3 regions of the Comamonas thiooxydans genome follow, and region 2 is predicted to be linked to each of the others. Evidence: predicted binding sites of a transcription regulator. Region 2 holds the regulator's gene; each other region holds the start of a gene.
The links. Region 2 encodes sigma-54, which starts transcription at its own class of promoters, with help from an activator protein. Its sites were predicted from a motif close to TGGCANGNAANCTGCTTT; they were not measured.
Positions count from the first base shown of each region.

Region 1 (5,639 bases), 220 kb from region 2:
GCACAAGAGCTGCAGCCTTCCTTTTCTAGAGTGATTTCGCGGATCAATACCGCGAATTCATAACGAAAAGGAGACATGACATGCCACGTATTTCACGCTATATCTGGAGTCTTTTTGCCTTGTCCGCCAGCAGCCTGGCCAGCGCTCAGTCATCCGTGACGCTGTTCGGTGTCATGGATGCGGGCGTCAGCCGCTACATGGTGCGCAGCAATTCCTGGGATGGCTCCGGCCGCACGGCCAGCCAAGGTATCTGGGCGCTGTCACCCTCGGGTAATCTGGCCAGCCGTCTGGGTGTTCGTGCCGTTGAAGATCTGGGTGCTGGAATGTCTGCCAGCATGTGGCTGGAAGCGCCTGTGACCAACGACACGGGCGGCGGTGCGCTGAACTTTGGGCGACGCTCCACCGTCAGCCTGGCGGGCAATTGGGGCGAGCTGCGCCTTGGGCGTGATCACACACCGTCGTTTCTGAATGACTGGGCCTTTGATCCCTATTCCGTCAACGGCGTGGGCGTCAATTTGCTGGCGGTGGTCAGCAGCAACCTGGCCATCAACCGTGCGCTGAGTACGCAGACCAGCGGCACGCTGCCCGAACGCTTGCTGGGAAACGGTTTGTCGGCAGGCACGGACAATTATCTGCGCGCCAACAACTCCATCGGCTACCACCTGCCGACAGGGCTGGGCGGAATTTATGGTCAGCTGATGTATGCCTTCCCGGAAAATGATGCCAGGCGCGGCCGCTATGCTGGTGGGCGCATTGGCTGGGCCAGTGGCCCCACCGATATTGCGCTGGGCTATGGCGAAAGCATGCTGGGCACTTTCAACGGCCGCAAGGAAACCATCAAGTCCCTGAACCTGGGCGGTTCGTACAACTTCGGCCCGGTCCGCGTGCTAGGCGAGTGGTCGCAGGTGCGCAATGCGCCCAGCGATGTGCGGGCCACAGACCGCTATGACGGGCTTCTGGCTGGTGTGCAAATCCCTGTCGGACTGCATCAGCTCAGGGCGTCGGTGGCCAGGGTGCAATTCAAAAATGGCCAGGGAGCCGGCGACGCATCGGTGAACAAGCTCGCCTTGGGCTATGTGCATAACCTCTCCAAACGCACGGCGCTCTACGCCACGGTGTCACGTATCAGCGTGAGCAATGGACACAACAATCCTGCGGTGATGGGTGTGACGCCGCTGGCAGTCAGTAGCCCGGTCATCATGCCGCAACCGGCCTACAGCAACAGCCCTGGCATGCAGCCACGCAGCGCATTGGGCTTTGATGCGGGTCTGCGCATGATGTTCTGAAGGCAGTCCGTTGCTGCTGCCGCGAGGCGAATCACGAAGAGGTGGATCTGAGGGAGAGCGTGCCGCAAAGGGCTGCTTGCTTGCCGGCGTTGTGGTACTTTGTGAAATAAAAAGAACGGTCGTTCTAATTTAGCGGATTTTTGGCTACACTGGCCTCGACTATTAAAGCCCAGGAGACCTTTCATGTCCGATCTGAACGCCCGGTTTGAAGAGACCGTCAAGAATTCCACCTCGCTCGGCGAGCGCCCCGACAACGCCACCTTGCTCAAGATTTATGCCTTGTACAAGCAGGCGACCGAGGGTGACAACGAAGCCAAGAAGCCCAGTTTCACCGATATGGTGGCCCGCGCCAAGTGGGATGCCTGGGCCAAGCTGGAAGGCACGACGCCGGATGAGGCCAAGCAGCAGTACATCGATCTCATCGAGTCGTTGCGCTGATCCGTGCCACCCCTGATCGCCGACAAGGCCCCGGGCTCCGGGGCTTTGTCGTTTCAATTCAGACCACGTCACACCGCACCAAAGACGGGGGGGCTGGAACCCCAAGCCAGGGGCACCGAGGAAGGGCCGCCCGCCCCGAAGGTGTTGTCCCCTTGGGGGACGCGACAGGGCTGCTCGGGGAGTGTCAGTACCTGTTCGAGAAATTGGCGCTGATGCGCTGACGCAAATATTCCGCCCCTGTGATGGGCGGATATTTTCTGGCCGGCCCTTCGATCACCGCATCTTCATTGGCCTGGCAGAAGAAGGCCAGGCTGTAGCGGGCTCCCTGGTACTCATGGGGCTGCGGGTTGCGCACGCGGTGGAAGTTGCTGGGCAGCTGGTCGTCGCTCCAGCGCATCAGCATGTCGCCGATATTGCAGGTGATGACGCCATCCACGGGCTTCACGGGCGTCCATTGCTGGGCCTCGGCCTCCTTGCCGGGCAGCACCTGCAGACCCCCCTGGCCGGCGCGCTGGAACAACAGCGTCAGGCAGTCGAAGTCCGTATGTGCGCCTGCACGCCACAGGCCGATTTCGTCCTTGAGAGCAGGGTCCACGGCAAAGTAATGCAGCATGCGCAGCGTGCTCTGGTAGCTGGGCACGGCGGGGTCATGTGCGCGGGTGAAGAACTCCTCGTCAAAGCACAGCTTGTAGGCAAAGCAGGACAGCAGCTGCATACCCACCTGCCAGCATTGGCGCTCAAAGGCCAGCGTGGCCTGCTTGAAGCCGGGCAACTCCTGCTCGCTGGGCCACAGGCCCTGCATGCGCGGGCGTGTGACCTGATAGGACTCTTTCTGGTCGGGGGTGCGTGTGGAGGGGCGGATCTGCGCCTTGTGCTCCCAGCCCGCATTGCGCGATAGCGGCCATTGCGCCTTGGTTTCGGGCGGCAAGTCAAATAGCTGTTCGGCCCTGCCGAATGCGGCGTCGATATCGGCCTGGGCTATGCCGTGGCCGGAAACCTGGAAGAAGCCGATTTCCACCGAAGCGTTCCAGATCTGTTCGGCAATCTCCTGCTTGTGCTGCTCGAAGTCGCTGATGTCTATGACGCGAACTTCGCGCGCCGAGGTTTCTGCGCCTTGCCCGCCCATGCGGGCCTCCTTGTCCAGTTCGCCAAGGCTGTAAGAGTGGCTGGTCATGGTCTGCATAGGAATTTCTCTTGCGATGACTTCAGACACCGGCGTTGCCAGTGAAGCTTGGGGTTGCGGGCATCTGAAGTGTGGATATCAGGCGCTGCTGCTTGCCGCGCCCACTTCAAGAGCAATGACCCGCGAAGCTGCTGACCGGGGGCGGTCAGAGCATCGTGCTGAACGCTTCTACTCTTGATTTGAGTGCAGCAAACAGCGTGCCAGCTGTTCACCAGGGCGCAGGCGCTCTTGGTTTTGGTGCATGGCTTCAAACTGGTGCGTTGCCGTGCATGAATCCATGCATCCATCTCTTTCGCATGCACTTTGTTGATACCTGGAGAGGAACAACCCAAAGCAGGCACGCCAATTGCTAGAAGGTTGAACGAGTAGAAGCGTTCAGCCTGCATCCGCGTGCAGTGCCCGGAAATTGCTCAAGTCCTGTCAGCAGCGGCAGCTGCTGGCGTTCCTGTCGCCAGAGACCTGAGAGTTCCACCATGCTACGTCGCCATTTCCTTGCTGCCCTGCCTCTTTGCGGCGCACCCTGGGTTCATGCCCAGGGCAAGTCGCTGACTGCGCTGAAATTCACGCTGGATTTCCGCGTCAACGGCCAGACGGCGCCGTTCTTTCTGGCCCAGCAAAACGGCTACTACCGCGATGAGGGGCTGGATGTGAGTCTGGACGTAGGGTCGGGCTCGGTGGCTTCAATTACTCGTATCGCCAGCGGTGCCTACCAGCTCGGACTGGGCGATATCAGTTCGCTGATCGAGTTCAATGCACAGAACGCCGGCACACCTCGCGTGCAGGCCGTCTACCAGTACTACAACCGCGCGCCCTTTGTGATCATCGGGCGCAAGGACCGGGGCATCACTTCGGACTTCGCAAGTCTCAAGGGCAAGAAGGTGGCTGCAGCGGCAGTGGAGTCCACGCGCCGTGCCTGGCCCATGGTGGCGCGGCGCAAGAACCTGCCCGCCGATCTGTTTGCCTGGTCGACGACGGAGTTCTCGGCACGCGACAACGTCATGGTGCGTGGCGATGTGGATGCCGCCACCTACTTCCATGACTCCGCGGTGTCGCTGTTTGCGCGCATCAAGCCCGAGGAGCTCTCCATAATGCGCTACAGCGATGCAGGCGTTCATCTGTATGGCAATGCGATTCTGGCGTCCAGTCAGCTGATCGCCGAGAAGCCGCAGGTCGTGGCCGCCTTCCTGCGCGCCACCAACCGAGCGATTGTGGAGTGCCTTGCCAACCCTGCAGCAGGCATTGCCGCCGTGCGCCAGCGCGAGCCGATTCTCGACGAGAAGCTGGAGCTGGAGCGCTGGTCCATCACCGCACAGTACGTAGCCGCGGCAGACACGAAAAGCCATGGACTGGGAGACTTCAGCAAGCGTTTGATGGAGCAGCAGCTGGACAGCGTGGTGCAGACCTTCGCGCTCAAGACCACGCCATCTGCCGATGCACTGTTCAACAGCAGCATGCTGCCCGCCAGGTCGGCGCGCATGCTCAAGGCCTGAGGAGGAAGCCACCATGCCCCTGCCTCAAGCCCTGACCTTGAACGACAGCGATGGCCGCTATCTGCGTGAAGCCATTGCGCTTGCCGATACAGCGCGCGAGCGCGGCAACCGGCCGTTTGGCGCTCTGATCGTGGCTGCCGAAGGGCGCGTGCTGGCCCAGGCCAGCAATGCCAACGGCGAGAGCGGCGATTGCACGGCCCATGCCGAGCTGTCCGCCATCCGCCTGGCCAGTCCCTTGCATTCACGCGACGAGCTCGCCGTCGCCACGCTGTACTCGTCTGCCGAGCCCTGCGTGATGTGTGCCGGCGCGATCTTCTGGTCCGGCATCGGGCGGGTGGTCTATGGCATCGATGCCGAGCGGCTGCGCGTGTTCCGTGGCGAGCGGCTTGATCAGAAGGATGCCGAGCTGTCCTGCCGCGATGTGTTTCAGGCCGCTTCGCATGCCATCGAATGCATCGGGCCGGCCTTGATCGAAGAGGCCAGCAGCTCGCACCAGGGGGCCTGGAAGGTCTGAGCGTCGGCACGCATTCAACCGCAATTCATTGACATAGAGAGAGGGAAGCCACCATGCAAACCAAGCGCCTGTTCCTGCAATCCGTTCTGGCCCTGGGCAGCTTTGCCAGTACCACGGCCGCCTTTGCCGCCACGCCCATCAAATTCCAGCTCGACTGGCGTTTCGAAGGGCCAGCGGCGCTGTTTCTGCAGCCCGCCGCCAAGGGCTATTTCCAGGCCGCAGGGCTCAATGTGACGGTGGATGCCGGCAGCGGCTCGGGTGGAGCCATCCAGCGCGTGGCATCGGGCTCCTACGACATGGGCTTTGCCGATCTGGCCGCGCTGATGGAGTTTCATGCCAACAACCCCGATGTCAAAGACAAGCCCGTGGCCGTGATGATGGTCTACAACAACACGCCGGCCTCGGTCATGGCGCTCAAGAAGAGCGCCATTGCCAAGCCTGCAGACCTGACGGGCAAGAAGCTGGGAGCGCCGGTCTTTGATGCAGGCCGACGCGGCTTCCCGCTGTTTGCCAAGGCCAACAAGGTTGGCGATGTGCAATGGACCACCATGGATCCACCGCTGCGCGAGACCATGCTGGTGCGTGGCGATATCGACGCCATCACGGGCTTCACCTTTACTTCGCTGCTGAACCTGGAGGCACGAGGCGTGAAGGCGGCCGATGTGGCGGTCATGCCGTTTGCCGACAACGGCGTCAAGCTCTATGGCAACGCCATCATCGCCAGCGCC
Region 1 is NZ_AP026738.1:5,399,959-5,405,597, reverse strand. Features, by position in the region: gene CTR2_RS25155 (porin) at 81-1,286, shown strand; gene CTR2_RS25150 (acyl-CoA-binding protein) at 1,470-1,724, shown strand; gene CTR2_RS25145 (isopenicillin N synthase family dioxygenase) at 1,909-2,907, opposite strand; gene CTR2_RS25140 (ABC transporter substrate-binding protein) at 3,381-4,397, shown strand; gene CTR2_RS25135 (nucleoside deaminase) at 4,411-4,911, shown strand; gene CTR2_RS25130 (ABC transporter substrate-binding protein) at 4,965-5,639, shown strand, end outside.
Region 1: a site for sigma-54 is predicted at 3,093-3,110, ahead of CTR2_RS25145 (isopenicillin N synthase family dioxygenase). Genes of this name have one in related genera too.

Region 2 (5,639 bases):
AGCTGTAGACCCTGGCGCAGCCAGCTTCAGCAGCGGCTACTACTACACCGACCTGAGCAATTACTTTGATGCACTGCTGACGCCTGCCATTACCGAATCCGGTGCCCGGCGCGACCAGTTCAGCTTTATGTATCCCACGCAGCTATGGCAATCGGTCTCCGAAAACGCCACTGCGCCCAGTCACGGCATCGAGTGGCGAATGGCCAGCCCCACACCGCCACGGGGCCTGCGCATCGCCTATATCGAGCCCGGCAGCCCAGCCGATGTGGCGGGCTTTAAGCGTGGCGACACCCTGGTCTCGATCGATGACGTCTCCGCCGATGCGCCCGATGCCGATGGGGTGGATGTGCTCAATGCCGGATTGTTCCCTGAGATATTGGGCGTCACGCACAACTTCATCCTACAGCGCGGCGGCGCGCAACTGCCCGTGCAAAATCTGACCAGCACCAATATCACCAACACCCCGGTGCCGCAGTCGCGAGTGCTCACGCTAAACAGCGGTGCACGTGCTGGCTACATCGTCTTCAATGACCATGTGCTGCCCGCCGAAGGTCAGCTGGTCACCGCCATTTCCAATCTGCGCAACCAGAACGTGAGCGATTTAGTGCTGGATCTGCGCTACAACGGCGGTGGTTTTCTGTTCATCGCTGCAGAGCTGGCAACCATGATTGCGGGCAGCACGCAAACGGCTGGCAAGACTTTCGAGACGCTGCAATACAACGCACGCCGCAGCGCAGAAACGCAGGTGACGCCGTTTTATGGCAGCTCCTGCTTTCCCATCAACAACGAATGCAGCAATATTCAGCCCTTGCCCACACTCAACCTGAAGCGGGTGTATGTCCTAGCGCAATCGGGCACGTGCTCGGCCAGTGAGGCACTGATCAATGGCCTGCGCGGTGTGGATGTGGAAGTCATCCTGATTGGAGGCACGACCTGCGGCAAGCCTTATGGTTTTACGGCCAAGGACAACTGCGGCATCAGTTACTTCCCTATCGAGTTTGCCGGTATCAATGCCAAAGGCTTTGGCGACTACGCCGACGGTTTTACACCGGGCAATGGTCCAACACAGCGCTATGTGCCCGGTTGCAGCGTGCCCGATGATTTAGACCATGCACTGGGTGACCCGCAGGAAGGCATGCTGGCTGCCGCCATGAACCATATCAGCACGGGCTTGTGCCCCGCTCAGCCTTTTGCTGCCACAGCCCGCAAGCGCAGTGTCAGCCCTGATCCGAATGCTGCGCCTCTTACGCTCCGGCGCAACCCGGCACGCAACAACCGCCTGCTGCTGCCGCACTAAGTCTTAGAGCGCCTTGCGCAGCGTGGTCGTCGGTATCTTGAGCTGCTCGCGGTATTTGGCGACGGTGCGACGCGCGCACTCGATGCCCTGCTCCTTGAGCATATCGGCCAGCTTGGCGTCCGATAGCGGCTTCCTGGCATCTTCGGCATCGACAAACTGCTTGATCAGCGCACGCACGGCCGTGCTGGAGGCGCTGCCGCCGGTTTCCGTGCCCAGGCCCGAACCGAAGAAATACTTGAGCTCGAAGGTGCCCTGGGGCGTGGCCATGTACTTGGCGGTGGTCACACGGCTGATGGTGGACTCGTGCAGGCCCAGCGTGTCTGCGATATCGCGCAGCACCAGCGGTCGCATGGCCAGCTCACCATGCACAAAGAAGTTCTTCTGCCGCTCCACGATGGCTTCGGAGACCCGCAAGATGGTGTCGAAGCGCTGCTGGATGTTCTTGATGAACCAGCGCGCCTCCTGCAGTTGCTGCTGCAGCGCCGCATGGCCGTCGCTGTTCTTGTGGCGGCGCAGCACGCTGGCATAGATGTCATGCACGCGCAGACGCGGCATGACCTCGGGGTTGAGCTGCACGGAAAAGTCCGCCCGGCCCGAGCCGGCCCGCACCGGGCGCACGATGACATCGGGCACCACGATATGGCGTTCCACGTCGACAAAGCGGCGCCCCGGACGCGGCTCCAGCCTGGCGATCAGGGCCATGGCCTCGCGCAGTTGCTCCTCGCGCGCGCCGCACAGGCTGGTGAGCTTGCGCAGATCGCGCCGCGCCAGCAGGTCCATGGGCTGCGCGCAGATGGCCTGCGCCAGCAGCAGCCGGTTCATATGCGCCTCGGTCGTGCCCTCATCCTCGGCGGTGCGGATGAGATCGCGCAGCTGCAGCTGCAGGCACTCGGCCAGATCACGCGCGCCCACGCCCACGGGCTCCAGGCTTTGCAGCAGCTTCAGCGCAATGGCAAAGTGCTGCTCCAGCTCCTCGCGCTCTTCGAGGTCGTCGCCGGCCAGGCTCTGCGCCAGCTCCTGCAGGGAATCCTCGAGATAGCCGTCGTCACTGAGCGACTCGATGAGAAAGCGCAGTGCCGCCATGTCCGCCGCGCCCAGATGCAGGCTCAGCGCCTGACGATGGAGAAAGTCGGTCAGGCTCTGGTGCTCGCGCGCCAGATCGATGGCATCGGTTTCGTCATCGCCATCGCGGTTGCGCGTGGAGCTGCTGGCCGAGGGGGTATCCCACTCGCTGCTGGATTCGCCGCCCCATTCCCCGTCCTGGCCGTCCATGCCGTCGGCCTCCCAGTTCAGCGTTTCAGGGGTTTCGGGGTTTGGTGCTTCCGCTACTGTTTCAGTAGCTGATTGCGCTTGCGATGCTTCCTTTTCAGCATGAATTCCATCTGAAGTGCTGTATTCATTAACGCTAGCAGCTACATCTGCAGGAGCATCACCCGTAGTTTCGGCCTCATCGCCCGCACGCTCCAGAAAAGGGTTGTCGACCAGCATCTGCTCGACTTCCTGCGCCAGCTCCAGAGTGGAGAGCTGCAGCAGCTGAATGGATTGCTGCAGCTGCGGCGTCAGCGATAAATGCTGCGAAACGCGTAGCGAGAGACCTGGCTTCATCGAGGCGCGGCTCCCAGACAATCATTGCAAACGCGCGCAGTGCCATGGGTTTGCCGCCGGGCTGCCCCAAGGCAAGCCTCGGCGCAGCCGGTCAGGAACCCTTCTGGGGGCAGCGACCACACAAAGTGAGGGAGCGTGGAGGTCATCACATTCTGAAATGTTCGCCCAGATAGACGCGGCGCACATCGGCGTTCTCCACGATCTCCTCGGGCGTGCCTTCGGCCAGCACATGGCCGTCGCTGATGATGAAGGCGTGGTCGCAGATGCCCAGCGTCTCGCGCACATTGTGGTCGGTGATCAGCACGCCTATGCCGCGCTCCTTGAGGAAGCCGATGATGCGCTGGATCTCGATCACCGCAATCGGGTCGATGCCGGCAAACGGCTCGTCAAGCAGAATGAAGCGCGGTTGCGTGGCCAGGGCGCGGGCAATTTCCACGCGACGGCGCTCACCACCGGACAGCGCCAGCGCCGGCGACTGGCGCAGATGCTCGACGCGCAGCTCCTGCAGCAGGCCGGTGAGGCGCTTTTCGATCTCGTCGCGCGTCAGCGCCTTGCCCTGCTCGTCCTTTTGCAGCTCCAGCACGGCGCGCACATTGTCTTCCACGCTGAGCTTGCGAAAGATGGAGGCTTCCTGGGGCAGATAGGACAGGCCCAGGCGCGAACGCTGGTGAATCGGCATGCCGCCCACCGGCTGGCCGTCGATGAAGATCTCGCCGCCGTCGCTGCGCACCAGGCCCACGATCATGTAGAACGATGTGGTCTTGCCCGCACCGTTGGGGCCGAGCAAACCGACCACCTCGCCTTTTTGCACGGACAGGGACACATCCTTGACCACCTTGCGGCTGCCGTAGGACTTGGCCAGATGCTTGGCCTCCAGGCGGCTGTCGGACTCGCCGCTGCGGCTGCTGGAGAAAGTCGGCTCGCTCATTTCTTCTCGTCGGCTTTCTCGCCGCCCAGCGTCATGCTCTGGCGCAGCTGCGTGGCAGGTGTTGCAGGCTTGGGCTGTGCCCCCGGCGTACCGTCCTTGGGCGCCATGATGGCGCGCACACGGCCGCCCTGCCCCACGGAGGAACTCGGCAGGCCGCCGCTGGTCTTCTGACCATCGACGGTATAGACGTCGGTGATGTTGTTGTAGACGATGATGGAGCCCGTGACCTGATCACTGAGCTGACCGCCACGGTAGCGGCGCATCTCGCCACGACGGATGAACTTGACGATGTCGGCCTTGCCGTCGTACTCGATGACTTCGCCTTCGCCCTCGATGAACTCCTCGGGCTGACCGGCCACGGTATCGCGCTTCTGACGGAAGAACGCCCGCTTGCCTGCCTCGGCCTTGATCACACCGTACTGATAGCCCTCGGCGTCCTGCCGCACATCGAGCTGGGCGCCGCGCAGCACGATGGAGCCCTTGGTCATCACCACATTGCCGGTGAAGACGCTGGTCTGCTGCAGCTCGTCATGACGCAACGCGTCCGCCTCGATATTCATGGGCTTGGCGCTGTCGGCTTTTTCGGCATGGACAATGCCGGTCGCTGCTGCCAGGGCGCAGGCCAGCGCAAGAGGTAGGAGTGTTTTTTTCATGGAAGGCACGTTTCTTGCATCCATTGTAGTCATTCCCTTTTTGCAACTTGCGTAAAAAACACCCACAAAAAAGCCCGCACGGCGGCGGGCTTGTTGGGCGTCAAACGTCACTGGCGTCTGCTGCCTAATCTCAGGCCTTGCGGCTGGAGGCGACCAGCGCATTGACCACGCGCAGCACATTGTCCATATTGCCGGCCTTGGTGCCGTCCGTGTAGTAGCGGCCGGCCACACCCATGGCGGGCACGCCTTCCACGTCATATTCGTTTTGCAGCTGAGCAGCCTTGCGCGCCTGATTGGCCACGGTGAAGGAGTTGTAGACCTCCTTGAACTTGGCCAGATCCACGCCCTGCTTGCCCACCCAGTCAAGGATGGCGTCATCGGTCTTGAGCAGATTGCGATCCACGTGGATGGTGCGGAACACCTTGGCGTGCAACTGGGGCAGCAGGTTCATACCCTCCAGGGCGTAGTACAGCTTTTGCTGGGGCACGAAAGAGGCATTGAAAGCCACGGGCACGCGGCGCACCACCACATCGGCAGGCTGGCCCTTTGCCCAGGCTTCGAACTGGGGCTCGAAGGCATTGCAATGCGGGCAGCTGTACCAGAAGAACTCGACCACCTCGACCTTGCCGGCCGGCGCGCTCACGCTGGCGGGCTTGCCGAGCTTGATGTAGTCCTTGCCTTCCTTGGGCGCAGCGCCCTGGGCCCAGCTGGAGGAGGCACCCAGACTCAGGGCACCGGCAGCAGCTGCCGAGGCAGCCAGAGAGAATTCGCGACGTTTCATCTAAACAAACTCCTGTATCAGGTCTGCAGTATCAGAGCCAACAGGCCCAAAAAAGTTCAGCGTTGTCAAAACTACCGATGGCACGAGCCTGAGACCTCAAGCAAGGGCCTGGTTATCTAGCCGCGCGCACCAGGGTCGAGTCCACGCCCGCACCGTCGAGCTTGCCCTTGAGCTGCTCGGCGTCGTCACGCTTGCTGAACGGCCCCACGCGCACGCGGAAAACGGTGATGCCGTTCTGCTCACGCTCGCTGATGCGCGACTCCCAGCCCAGCATGGCCAGCTTGGCACGCTGCGCTTCCGCTTCGCTCTGGCCACGGAAAGCACCGGCCTGCACAAAGTAGTTGAATGCAGAGTCCGAAGAGGATGCCGTCTGCG
Region 2 is NZ_AP026738.1:5,617,664-5,623,302, forward strand. Features, by position in the region: gene CTR2_RS26165 (S41 family peptidase) at 1-1,297, shown strand, start outside; gene CTR2_RS26170 (RNA polymerase factor sigma-54) at 1,301-2,902, opposite strand; gene lptB (LPS export ABC transporter ATP-binding protein) at 3,048-3,830, opposite strand; gene lptA (lipopolysaccharide transport periplasmic protein LptA) at 3,827-4,483, opposite strand; gene CTR2_RS26185 (thiol:disulfide interchange protein DsbA/DsbL) at 4,614-5,264, opposite strand; gene CTR2_RS26190 (SPOR domain-containing protein) at 5,377-5,639, opposite strand, start outside.

Region 3 (5,639 bases), 1.6 Mb from region 2:
CTGGAGCTGTGCATGCCGTTGAAGTACTTGTTGTAGTTGGACAGCGCATGAGTCTCGGTCTGGAAGTGGCGCAGCTCGTCGATGGACTGCATCTGCGCCGCCACGCGTGCCCCCGCACCGGTGAAATGCCGGCCCGCATGGGCAAAGCCGCGGTGGGCGTAATACTCCAGCGGCACCACGCCCTGAATGAACAGTTTGAGCGCGTTGAGATAGCGCGCATCGGTCACGCCCAACTGGCCGTTGTTCTGGGCAAAGGCCTCGATCACGGCGTAGAGCTTTTTCTCTTTTTCGCCTTGGTACTTCCAGTAGGCGTCCATGGTCAGGCGGAAGGGGTCTTCCCACTTGTCCCAGTCGTGGATCTTGATGCCCTCGAACTTGTCATAGGGGAAGACCTTGTCCATGGGCTGGTAGCTGGTCTCCCAGCCCAGGCCACGTGTCATGGCGGTGTAGCGGTCCTTGAGGCCCAGCTTTTTCTTGATTACAGGTGCGTCCATGGTGTCTCCTTGGATGGCGTTTTCTAGTGGTGTTAGGTGAGCAGCTCTTATTGGTTCCAGCTCAGGGAGAACTCGTCGTCGTCCTCATCCACATGGCCGGACAGCGTGACCAGATTGATCTGGAGCTGCTGCAGCTCGTAGGGGCGACCGGTCTGTTCTTCAATGCTGGCGCGACGTATGACCAGACGGCCAGGGGCGTCGATCTTCACGAGACCGGGCGAGTACACGGCCTGGGCGTGGGTGTTGTCGGCGAGGATGGCGTCCACCACGGGGCGCGACTCCTCGTTGTCCTGAAAGGCGATGAACACCTTGGAGACGGGGGTGCTGGCAGATGTGCTCATGGCGCTGCTCCTCAGATGTCCAGACCAGCCTTGCGGGCACGGATATCCAGGCTTTGGCGGACTTCGCTGAGCACGGCCGCGCCACGCTCACCCAGGGCCAGTTCGGCCACGGCGGCCAGTGCCACGCCGGCATGGTCGGCATAGCTCAGATACCAGCGCGACAGCTGGCTGCGGTTGTCTGCGGATTCGGCTGCAGCCACCTTGACCACGGCATCGATCCAGCGTGCGGTCTCGGTGTGCCACTCGGGCATGAAGGCCGTGAGCATGGCCACGGCCGTGCCGCCCTGCACCGTGACACGCTCGTCCACGAAGTGGTTGTAGACCAGGGGATAGAGCAGTCCGTCCAGCACCATGTTCTGAGCCACGAACAGCTCCATGGGGTCCTGCACCACAAGCAGGTCTTCCACCAGATGGCGTAGCGGCTGCCAGGCCGGGTGTTGCATCCAGTCGTTCTTGCCGGCCTCAAGCACGCCGGGCTCGTCCATGACCAGGCCCAGGCGCGTGAGGTACTGGGCCACACCCAGATGGTCCATGGCATGCATCATGGCCGGAGCCGTGAAGGGCGTACCGTAGCCGCGTGAACAGATCTGGCTGTTGTTCATATTGCCGCCCCAGGCCACATGGCGCAGCGGCATCAATACATCGCAGGCCTTAGCGCGCAGGGCATCGGACATCTTGCCGGCCAGATTGCGCGACTCCACAAACTGGTAGTTGGCTTCCATGGCCTCCTGCTGCTTGGCACGAGTCATGGTCCAGGTGGCGTAGTAGTACTGACGTGGATCGCGCAACGCGTTCCAGTCGGCCATGCGGATCGCTGTGCGGCCGGTGTCGAACAGCTCGAACTCTGGTTCCCACAGCGGCCGGTAATGGAAGTGATGTGTTGGCTGCACGCCCAGCGTGGCCTCCAGATAGCGCGACGCGGGCTTGTCTCCCGTGTAGGCTGCCACGCGGGCAAAGGTATGGCGCAGAGGCTGTATCTCGCGCGCCGAAAGCTCGATATTCATGGGCTTGTCTCCTGTGTTGTCGTGGGATGCGTGAGTGATGGTCAGGCCAGCCTGGCTTTCTGGACCTGGCAGAAAGCCTCAAAGTCGGCCTCTGTCATGGCCAGCTCCACCGTGAGTTCGGGCCAGCCCACGGAGAACTCGAAGTCCACAAAACCGTTGGCGCGCTTTTGCAGCACGCGCACCGAGCGGCGCGTGAGATCGCAGGCGGGAAGATCGAGAGTGCTTGTTTCCATGAGGGGCTCCTGGCGGGTCTATGGCCTTTGCAATTGCACAGCCCGTGCCAGTTCATGAAAATATCGATAAATCTAGGGTTACTCCCTAAATTTGTACGTGTTTGAGCAAGCTGGGTAACAGTGATTTCCGGGCAAACCCTAGGACTGCAGCCGCAGTGCTTCGATGCCTACTGCAGTGCAGCATGATCAAATGATCAAGCACGCCATGCAAAGGTTCGCAATTCATCAATTGCGCCAGCAGTTCAAGGCAGGGGATGCGGGTCAATCCCGTAGCCAGAATTTAATGTTTTATCGATAGTTTTCTAATGCCCCACACTCCCCCCGCCTTACCCTCCGATGCCGATTTGCGCAGCCAGGTCCGCTTCTCCACCGAAGACGGACTGATCTGGCTCTCGGGCCAGCGCATGTTGCTGCTGCACCTGGCCTCTCTTCACGCCTTGCGCCGCGAAATGATGAACACCATGGGCCCCGATCACACGCGGCGCCTGCTGCTGCGTGCCGGCTATGCCGCAGGTGAGCGCGATGCGCTGCTGGCACGCCAGATACGGCCCACGGCCAGCCTGTTCGAGATGTTTGCCGTTGGGCCCCAGCTGCACAGATTGGAGGGTGCGGTGCGCGCCACGCCGGAAATCTTTGAGGCCGATGAGCAGGCGGGCCACTTTCAATGCGTGGTGCGCTGGGAACACAGCTGGGAAGCGGAAATCCATTTGCGCGAATGGGGTCCCCAGGACCAGCCCTCGTGCTGGATGCTGCTGGGCTATGCCTCGGGTTACTCCAGCGCGTTCTTCCGTCGCCCGGTGTTTTTCAAGGAAATGCAGTGCTCCACCTGCGGCCACGCACACTGCCTGATAGAGGGCCGGTTTCAACATGAGTGGCCCGATGGTGAACAGATCGCACGCGACTACGACCCCGACTCCATGCTGGTACGCCTGGATGAGCTGCAGTCCCAGGTCGAGGCCTTGCGTACCGGCCTGGGCCCTTGCGACAGCCAGGGCCCCTTGCTGGGCCATTCACGCGCCTTTCAGGCCGCGCTGGAGCTGCTGTCCAAGGCTGCTCCCACCCAGGTCACCGTGTTGCTCACGGGTGAGACCGGCGTGGGCAAGGAACGCTTTGCGCGCGCCCTGCATGCCATGAGCCCGCGCGCCGACAAACCCTTTGTGGCCGTGAACTGCGCGGCCCTGCCCGCCGACCTGATAGAGAGCGAGCTGTTCGGTGCCGAAAAAGGCGCCTTCACCGGCGCCACGGCCACGCGCATAGGGCGCTTTGAACGCGCCCATGGCGGCACGCTGATGCTGGACGAGCTGGGCGAACTGCCCCTGGCCGCCCAGGCCAAGCTGCTGCGCGTGCTGCAAAGCGGCGAGGTGGAACGCCTGGGCGGCCACCGCAGCACCCAGGTCGATGTGCGCGTGATCGCCGCCACCAATGTGGACCTGGAAAAAGCCGTGGAACAGGGGCGCTTTCGGCGCGACCTGCTCTACCGCCTCAACGTCTACCCCATACGCATCCCCGCGCTGCGCGAGCGCGTGGACGATATCGAGCTGCTGGCAATGCATCTGCTGCAGAAATACTCGGCCTTGCACGGCAAGCCGGCCCCGGGCTTCAGCGACCGGGCGCTGACCGCGCTGCGCGGCCACAGCTGGCCCGGCAATGTGCGCGAGCTGGAGAACCTGGTGGAACGCGGCCTCATCCTCACGCCGGCCGGCGAACCCATTGATGTGGCTTGCCTGTTCCCCCAATGGAGCGACAACGGCCAAAGCACCATAGACGACCAAGGCCATCTGGCCCAGGCCTGCGGCACAAATGGCGATCTGCACACGGCCAGTGTCTACGACAGCATGCAGCACCAGGGGCTTTCGCTGGACGCCCTGGAAGACCGACTGTTGCAAGAGGCCGTGCGCCGCGCCAGCGGCAATCTGGCAGCAGCGGCCCGCGCCCTGGGCATGACCCGCCCCCAACTCAGCTACCGGCTCTCACGCATCCGTGAACGCAGCATCGAGGAGTAAACGCTTGGCCAAGAAATCCTTTGTGCAATGCCTGGCCATGCCCGAGGCTGAATCCAGCGGCGGCGAGGCATCACGCACCCTGACCGAGCAAACCTATGCCCGGCTGCGCACCGATATTGTCGAAGGCCGCCTGCTGCCTGGCAGCAAGCTGCGCATAGAGCATCTGCGCCAGGCCTACGAGGATGGTGCAGGCACCTTGCGGGAGGCGTTGACGCGCCTGGTCAGTGATGCCCTGGTCACAACCGAAGGCCAGCGCGGCTTTCGCGTCTCCACCATCGCCATGGACGACCTGCAGGACATCACCCGCCTGCGGGTACATATCGAAACCCATGCACTGCGTGAATCCATACGCCATGGCGACGCAGCCTGGCGGGCCCAGTTGCAGGCCAGCTATGACGAGCTCTCGGCAGCCGAGCAACCGCTGTCCAGCGACAACCGCCGCCAGTGGGAGGCATTGAATGTGCGCTTTCACGAGTCCCTGCTCTCCGGCTATGCATCCCCTTGGACATTGAAGGTGCTGCGTCTGCTGGCGCGCCATAGCGAGCGCTACCGCTGCTACGCCATGGAGCAGCCCGCGCTCACCCGCGATGTGCATGCCGAGCACCAGGAGATCTTCGAGCTCGCCATGGCTGGCCACGAGGCCCGCGCGGCCCTGGCCCTGGAAGCCCATATTTGCACCACCCCCCATCTACTGCTGCAGGCAATGCGCGAAGGCAAGCTGGTGTTGCCTGGCACCCGGCCGGAAGGGGAGGTATGAACTGCAGCACAGCTTTATCATTTTGGTAGCTGTCTGTGCTGGATGGGACAGTGCCAGAGGATAGACAGGGTATGTCTACCTGTCTAAGGGCAGTCAATCCACTCGATTGCCGCTGCCATTCAGGCACGTTCGTGCTGATGAGTGAAGCAAAAAAGCCAGCTCGCAGCGGTGCCCGCCAGCCGTAGGCTTGCTCACCGCTCGATCGTCCTCTCCAATAGGTCTTCCAGCCAGTCCGCGAATACTTGAACGCGACGTGAAAGGTGCTGCCGATGCGGATAGAGCAGGGTCATCGGCAGCGGCTCGGCCCGGTAGTCTGTCAGCACTTCAACCAGTTCGCCGGCCTCCAGATGAGGGCGGACGTCATAGGCGGGGATCTGGATAAGCCCGAGCCCCGAAAGGCAACAGGCAATATAAGCTTCTGCACTGTTGACCGTGACTCGCCCACGCATCATCAGGGTTCGCATGTCATCGCCCTCGATCCACTCCCATGGCCCCACCCGCCCGGTTGAGGGCGAGGCGTAGTTCACTGCCCAATGGCGGGCGAGATCTTCCGGCGTCTGCGGCGTGCCATGCCGCTCCAGATATGCCGGACTGGCAACGTTGATGAGCGGCAAGGTTCCAATCGCTCGGGCGATTAGCTCGGAATCGCTCAAAGGCCCGACGCGTAGGACGCAGTCAACACTTTCCTCGATCAGATTGACCGCACGGTCGGTGATACCCAGGTTAATGTCGATCCGAGGGTAGAGGTCGAGGAAGACGGGCAACGCCGGTGCGATGATGAGACGGCCGATGCGCCCTGGTGCATTG
Region 3 is NZ_AP026738.1:3,976,199-3,981,837, forward strand. Features, by position in the region: gene CTR2_RS18460 (aromatic/alkene/methane monooxygenase hydroxylase/oxygenase subunit alpha) at 1-494, opposite strand, end outside; gene CTR2_RS18465 (MmoB/DmpM family protein) at 542-835, opposite strand; gene CTR2_RS18470 (aromatic/alkene monooxygenase hydroxylase subunit beta) at 847-1,839, opposite strand; gene CTR2_RS18475 (phenol hydroxylase subunit) at 1,881-2,072, opposite strand; gene CTR2_RS18480 (sigma-54-dependent Fis family transcriptional regulator) at 2,378-4,075, shown strand; gene CTR2_RS18485 (GntR family transcriptional regulator) at 4,080-4,832, shown strand; gene CTR2_RS18490 (LysR family transcriptional regulator) at 5,024-5,639, opposite strand, start outside.
Region 3: a site for sigma-54 is predicted at 2,105-2,122, ahead of CTR2_RS18475 (phenol hydroxylase subunit). Genes of this name have one in related genera too.